2 linked regions of the Luteolibacter yonseiensis genome follow. Each later gene encodes a partner of the first gene's protein in a complex. Links are inferred from orthologs where the notes say so. Each region holds a gene or a part of one and is shown on either strand. Other genes may lie near its edges.

The links.
Region 2: the proteins of JIN84_RS10105 (region 1) and dapF are in contact, whole or in part, in a solved structure (PDB 5YGU), measured with the Escherichia coli proteins. The link is inferred for Luteolibacter yonseiensis from one-to-one orthologs.

What each region holds. Positions count from the first base shown.
Region 1 is NZ_JAENIK010000011.1:94,342-97,645, forward strand. What follows is about bases 219-3,202. They hold JIN84_RS10105 (NUDIX domain-containing protein), read left to right. Parts: upstream 219-1,470; coding sequence 1,471-1,935; downstream 1,936-3,202. Other genes in these bases: JIN84_RS10100 (DUF2264 domain-containing protein), read right to left, coding at 219-1,331; JIN84_RS10110 (dienelactone hydrolase family protein), read right to left, coding at 1,973-3,091; JIN84_RS10115 (HAD family hydrolase), read right to left, coding at 3,091-3,202. Also shown: JIN84_RS10095 (hypothetical protein), read right to left, coding at 1-58; more of JIN84_RS10100, read right to left, coding at 129-218; more of JIN84_RS10115, read right to left, coding at 3,203-3,304. UniProt on the Escherichia coli protein: Master regulator of 5'-end-dependent mRNA decay.
Region 2 is NZ_JAENIK010000012.1:137,931-141,161, reverse strand. What follows is about bases 312-3,222. They hold dapF (diaminopimelate epimerase), read left to right. Parts: upstream 312-1,308; coding sequence 1,309-2,136; downstream 2,137-3,222. Other genes in these bases: JIN84_RS16410 (GSCFA domain-containing protein), read left to right, coding at 2,199-3,222; trpA (tryptophan synthase subunit alpha), read left to right, coding at 338-1,132. In the rest of the region: JIN84_RS16425 (AMP-binding protein), read left to right, coding at 1-216; more of JIN84_RS16410, read left to right, coding at 3,223-3,231. UniProt on the Escherichia coli protein: Involved in the succinylase branch of the L-lysine biosynthesis and in the biosynthesis of the pentapeptide incorporated in the peptidoglycan moiety. Catalyzes the stereoinversion of LL-2,6-diaminopimelate (L,L-DAP) to meso-diaminopimelate (meso-DAP).

The sequences.
Region 1 (3,304 bases):
CGGGCAGTGAGCAGACGAGCGAGCCGACGAAGCAGAGCATGAGGGTTTTCCTGAGCATGCGGAGAACCTGACAGGTCGTTTCCGGTTTGGCTAGTCGCGAGTCTTGGCCGGGTTGGACCGGAGAAGCCTCATTTCATCGAGTGGTCCGCCGGGACATTTTCTCCCGCCCAGATGCGTTTCTGCGTCCAATCACGCGCGGGCCCGGTCCAGAGCGGATCGTCGGGAGGAAGCCCGAGGTGGGCCAGACCCGCCAGGCACAGATAGAGGCTGCCGGTGGAAATGTAACCCTCGCGCACGGCGGGTTGGTGACCGGCGACACCCGCCCGCAGCCACCCGTTTTTATCGAACGTTCCCGGGGCTTCCAGCATGCGCCGGATCACCGCCGTGAGCCCGCAGCGCACCGCCGCGGGTTCCACGGACTTGGGCAGCTCGTGACGCAGCGCGACGATGGACAGGGTCTGGAACGCGCCGAAGCGGTAGGCGCTTGACCGGCCGATGACAGGGAAGGTTCCTTCGGGTGAGATCAGGCGCTCCTGCACCTCGGCATAGCGGCCCGCCCGCTTGAGAACTTCCGGAAATTTCGCCGCCAATGGTGACTTTTTTTCCGCACAGACCTGCAGCACATCGATGAGGGCGGGCTGGATGACGAAGCTGTTGTAATAGTCCCAGTGGTATTCCGGGCCGTCGCCATACGTGCCGTCGCCGAGGTACCATTCCTCGTGTTTGGCGAGCGCGCGTTCGATGGGGGGCTGCTCGCACTCGCCCGTGCATTTCCACAGCGCGGCCTCGACCAATGCGGAGAAAAGCAGCCAATTGCTTTCGTAGGGTTTGATCCTGCGGGTGGCCTTCAACGCGTCCGCCAGATTCCGTCGCTGGGTTTCATCAAGCGGCCGCCACAATTGTTCCGGCGCGCGGATGAGTGCCTGTGCGAGAAACGCCGCATCCACCAGAGGCTGGCCGCCTTTCGTGAAATTCATGCGGTCCGGCGATTCAGGGGCCGTCGCGTGGATCATCGCCTGGTTGGAAAGCCGGATGTATTCCGCCCGCAGGCGGCCTTCGGGAGTATCGTCCGCTCCCAAGGCCAGCCAGGGAGCGATACCGGCCAGCGTGCGGCCGAACGCTTCGAGGTGGGTGTAATCGCGACGGGATTCCTCGCCCGGAGCCAGCGGGAGACGTTGTTTCAACTTCCCCTCCGCGAGTGATTCCATCACAGGCCGCGCGATGCGGTCCAACGACTTCACCGCATACGCACGGTCTTCCGCCCCTCCCGGCTGGGCATAGGTAAAAAGCGGGGTGATCACCAAACAGAGGATCGCGGATATCAATCGCATGATCCGGCACTAAGCGCAGAAGCCGCATGGTCTGACAAACGGAATGCCGCCTTCCGGCCCCGCCAAAAATGGGGAGATTAAAATAGTTCGGCAAAGTTAAGAATTGCCACCATGGCGCGGAAAATGCAGGTTCCCCCACATGGTCCGTTATCGCCCTAACGTCGCCGCCTTGATCGTCAATTCCGTGGGAAATCTGCTGATTTGCGAACGCTGGACCATTCCCGGCGCGTGGCAGTTTCCCCAAGGCGGAGTGGATGCGGGCGAGTCGCTCATCGAGGCGCTTCACCGGGAGGTGAGCGAGGAAGTGGGACTGGGTCCGAATCACTATGAGGTCGTCAGCCATCGTGAGGGTTACCGCTATCTTTATCCGGAGCACGTCCGGGGGAAAAAAATCCGCAAGCATGGCAGCCACGGGCAGGAGCAGACTTATTTCCTCTGCCACCTGAAGCATGACGCCCCCCCGGTGAACGTGAACCAGAAGCAACGCGAGTTCCGCGCCTACCGCTGGATCCTGCCGGAAGAGTTCGATCTGGATTGGCTGCCCGCCTTCAAGCGCGACGTTTACCGCGAGGTGATGCGGGATTTTTTCCAAGTGGAACTCTAGCCGCGATCTGGCGCGGCTCCGCGAGACCACTCCGCCGTCACAGCCGCAGGCTGGCTGACGGGCACAGCCGCGGATCCGGGTTGGCCTTCAGCGCTTCCACAATGGCGGCCTGCGTGCGTTTGACGACTCCTTGGAACACCTGTTTCCCGTTCACCTTCACCGTCACGGCGGCATCCAGATTCACGAGTTCATCGGACAGATTCAGCGTCATCTTCTCCGGGACATCTCCTTCCAGCGTGATCTCGTTCCCCTTGACGGTGGCGACGATCTTCTGCCCGGCCTTCGCGCCGGAGGCTGGGATCTCCAGCCAGTAGAACCGATCGTGGGTGACGTCATCCTGGAACCAGACGATCTTGTCCGGCCATGGATTCCGCGTGTGCTTCGCCATCCACGGAACAGCCTCGGCGTCCTTGCCATTCATCCAGTGCGGCAGGCCCTTGTAGATTTTCACGAAATGCTCGTAGCCCTTGGGATCGGCTTTTTGCAGGGCGTCCAGCTCCTTTTCCTTCGCGGCGGCGATCTTGTTCCGGTCATACGCGGCGTCCTCGCCGCCCATGAAGAGGGCGAAGGGAAGATTTCTAACACCCAGGAGGGACGCCTCGTTCGGATGGCCCGCCATCATCGCCACGGCGGCGAAACGGTCCGCCATGCGCGGGGCGAGCTGCCAGACGCCGTCGCCGCCCGCCGAGTAGCCCATCAGGTAGACTCGGTCCGGATCGACGCCGCGGGTGGCGACCATGCCCTCGATGAGGCGGGTGAAAAGCGGATCGATGTGACCCTCGTGCCACATGTTCCACGCGTCCGTCGGCGCGCGCGGGGCGAGGTAGATGCCTTCCTTCGGCTGATAGAGTTTGATCTGGTTCTCCCACTGTCCGTCGTTCATCGCGGCGGGTCCGCTGCCGCCGCCGTGCATGGAGATCCACAGGCTGCGTTTCCCTTCCGGTGCTTTGCCGAATTCCTTCTCCAGCCACTTCAGGGTTTTTCCGCCGAGAGTGATCGATCTGGCGGAGATCTCCGCCGCGCGTTTCGTTTTGAGAGTGGCCAGCGTTTCCGCAGCGAGCTTGTCCCGCAGCTTTTCCGCCTGGGCACGGGTGAGATCCTGCGCGAAGGCGGGAAGGGTCAGGCCGACAAAAACCAACAGGAGCAGACGTTTCATCATTTTACCGATTTGGAAATTCCGCCCGGATCATCTCCGGCTCCGACCAGCAACGCGAGTGTTCTCGCGAAAAATCCGAGCTTCGATATCCACGGCCGCGCGGGATGGACGATCTTCCAACCGTTGCCGCGCGCGAGTTCCGCGAGTCCGGCCGACGGGTTCACCACCGTGGCGGTTTCGCAAAGCGCGAGCATCGGCAGGTCCGCCGTGCTG
Region 2 (3,231 bases), on another replicon or contig:
CCCGACGAACAAAAAGGCGAGGCGATCCTGCTGCTTTCCACCATCGCCGGACCCGCGCTCGAACAGGAGTGCATCGATCTCCGCTACAAATTGTTGGATGAAGGACTTTCCTCGCTGTGGTGCCCGAAACAGATCGTCCCCGTCGCGGAGATTCCTGTCCTCGCTTCCGGCAAGCTCGACATCAAGGGCTGCGAGGCTCTCGCCAAAAGAGCCTGATCCGTTTTTTGGGACAGAATCATTCGGGATAAAATCATTGAGATTCATCCCTTTCGATTTTCAAAAACGATTTTGTCCCGAATGATTCCGCCAAGCACCCGTCTCCAATCATCCTTTTTCCATGTCCAACCGCATCGACACCACCTTCGCCCGTCTTCGTGAATCGAACCAGACCGCCTTCGTCGCCTATGTCGCGGCCGGTGATCCGGACTTCGACGCCTCGCTGGAAACCATCAAGAGCCTCGCGGACGCCGGTGCCGACATCATCGAACTCGGCCTGCCGTTTTCCGATCCGCTCGCCGACGGCATCGTCAACCAGATGGCCGCCGACCGCGCGCTGAAGTCCGGCATGACCACCGCGAGGTCGCTAGACCTGATCCGCAGGTTCCGTGAAACCCATGAGACGCCCATCGTGCTCTTCACCTATCTGAATCCCATTTTCACCTATGGCTTCGAGAAGTTCCACACGGACGCCGTCGCCGCCGGAGCCGATGGCATCCTCCTGCTGGACCTGCCACCCGATGAAGCGGCTCTCAATGCCGATCTCGCCTCCGGCGCCGGCCTGAAACACATCCGCCTCATCGCTCCGACCACCCCGGCGGATCGGGTGAAGATCCTCGCGGAGTCGGCGGAAGGTTTCATCTACGCCCTTTCCCGTACCGGGGTCACCGGTTCCCACGGCGCGCCTTCGGCAAACATCGCCGCGCTCGTTTCCTCCATCAAGGCCCACACCGATGTCCCGGTCTGCGTCGGCTTCGGCATCACCACACCGGAGCAGGCTGCCATGGTGGCACAAGCCGCGGACGGCGTCATCGTCGGCTCGGCCATTGTGAAACAGGTGGAGCTGCATCCCACCCGGGCCGCCGAGGCGGTGCGGGAGTTCACCGCGCCGTTGATCGCCGCGACGAAGGGGTGATCCTTCCGCCGCGACGTTCTCCCTTTGAGGTGTCCGGACAGACTGAGTCCGGCCCCTCGCTGCCGCGGGTGGTTTGTAATATTTAAAGTTGAGCATCCGGCAAACTGCCCCCACCTTTTCCCGCCGAGCCCCAGCAAGCTCTCCGTTTCCAATTTCAGATTCACTACTTTCCCACCATGCTTCTCAGATTTTTCAAGATGAACGGCGCCGGCAACGACTTCATCATCGTTGACAACCGCGACCTCTCCCTCACCAAGGAACTCGACGGCGACACCATCGCCGCGCTCTGCGACCGCCACCGTGGCATCGGTGCGGACGGACTGCTTGCCGTGGAGCCCGCCCAGAAGGGTGCGGATTTCCGTTTCCGCTATTACAATGCGGATGGCGGCGAGGCCGAAATGTGTGGAAACGGCGCGCGCTGCTTCGGCCGCTTCACCGCCCACCTCGGAGAAATCATTCTCAAGAAAGTCACCTTCGAGACCATCGCGGGAACCCTCGCCGCCGAGATGGTGGGCGAAGACGTCCGCATCGCGATGTCCGAACCGAAGGATCTGAAACTCGATACCGGTGCCGCCATCCCCGGCCTTGATTCCGCTCTCCACTTCGTGAACACCGGCGTGCCACACGTCGTCAGTTTCCTGGAAAGCCCCGAGGCGCTTGATGAGTTCGACGTTTACAACAACGGCAGCGCCATCCGCAACCACACGGCCTTCGCTCCCGCCGGGACGAATGCGAACTTCGCCGCCGTCCTCTCGCCGGGCCACATCTCCATCCGCACCTACGAACGCGGTGTGGAAGACGAAACACTCGCCTGCGGCACCGGGATGGTTGCCTCGGCTCTTGTCCATCACCTCCTCACCGGCGCCCCCAGCCCGATCAAAGTGGATGTGGAAGGCGGCGATACCCTCGAAATCGGTTTCGAGAAGACCGGAGAGCAAAGTTTCAAGAACGTCACTCTCACCGGCCCTGCGGACTTTGTTTACGAGGGAGAAATCGACATCTGAAACCCGGCCGTCCCCCCGGTAGGATCGGATCAAAAAATCCCGACGAAGGGCTCGTCGGGATCATGTTATTACCAGATGCCGGCATTTCCGGGCAGATGCGGCTTGGCTTGCGCCACCGGCGATCTTCCCACATCATCCGGGGGCTGCGGTTGCTTTCTCCCACCCGGCCTCAGCCAGTCAGCCTCACAATCCACCAAATGAACTGTATTGTCATCGGAAACTGCCAATCTGTCACGTTCGCCAATACCGCCGGACGGATGGTGCCTGGTGCCACGTTCCGTCACCATGAGACCAGTTCGCTCAATGAGGATTTCGGAAAAATCCTGGCCAAGGCGGATGTGGCATTTGTTCAACCGAACATTTACGATCGCCTGCCCGCGAATGCGTTCGGAAAAACCCGGATCATCCGCTTCCCGCGTTGTAGCTTTTCCGGCTTTCATCCGGATATCATGTATCTGCATTATGACGGCAGGAGATGCATATCTCACGCAAGCCACCATAGTGCTCTCATTTTCGGAGCATGGTGGCATGGACTCGATCAGGAACAGACCGCCGGTCTTTTCAATGGAGAAACCTTCGAACGTCTGAGATTCCCCCGGCATTTCGAAGCATCCAAAAAAGGGTTGCTTGATGAATGGGCGCTGTGCGGACTCAATGGAGAAAAAGAATTTGAACGTTGGATGGGCTTGCCGGAACCGTTCATGCTCACGATGAATCACCCCACTTTGGAGGTGATGATCGATGCGGCGAAGGCGACTCTCCTTCACAATGGTTTCAAAATCGCGGAAAATTTCTCCCCTCCCTATCATCACTTGCTCGATTTCGCAACCATGCCTGTTTATCCGGACATCGCCTCGCGATATGGGCAAACAGGAAGTATCCATTTCATCTCGAACAAGGTGGAAGGAGTCCGGCAATCTTACGACATTCAGACTTTCATTGCCAAATGCTTCGACCTCTACGGGAAAAAGGCGAGGGAGAAATTTTCCGCGGAGAAGGTGACACAGGGCATCTATAACGAATTCTTCAGCAAGATCCCGAAAAACGCGGCCGCCGTTGGCACCGGATACAACAGACACCCCTACCGGAATCTGC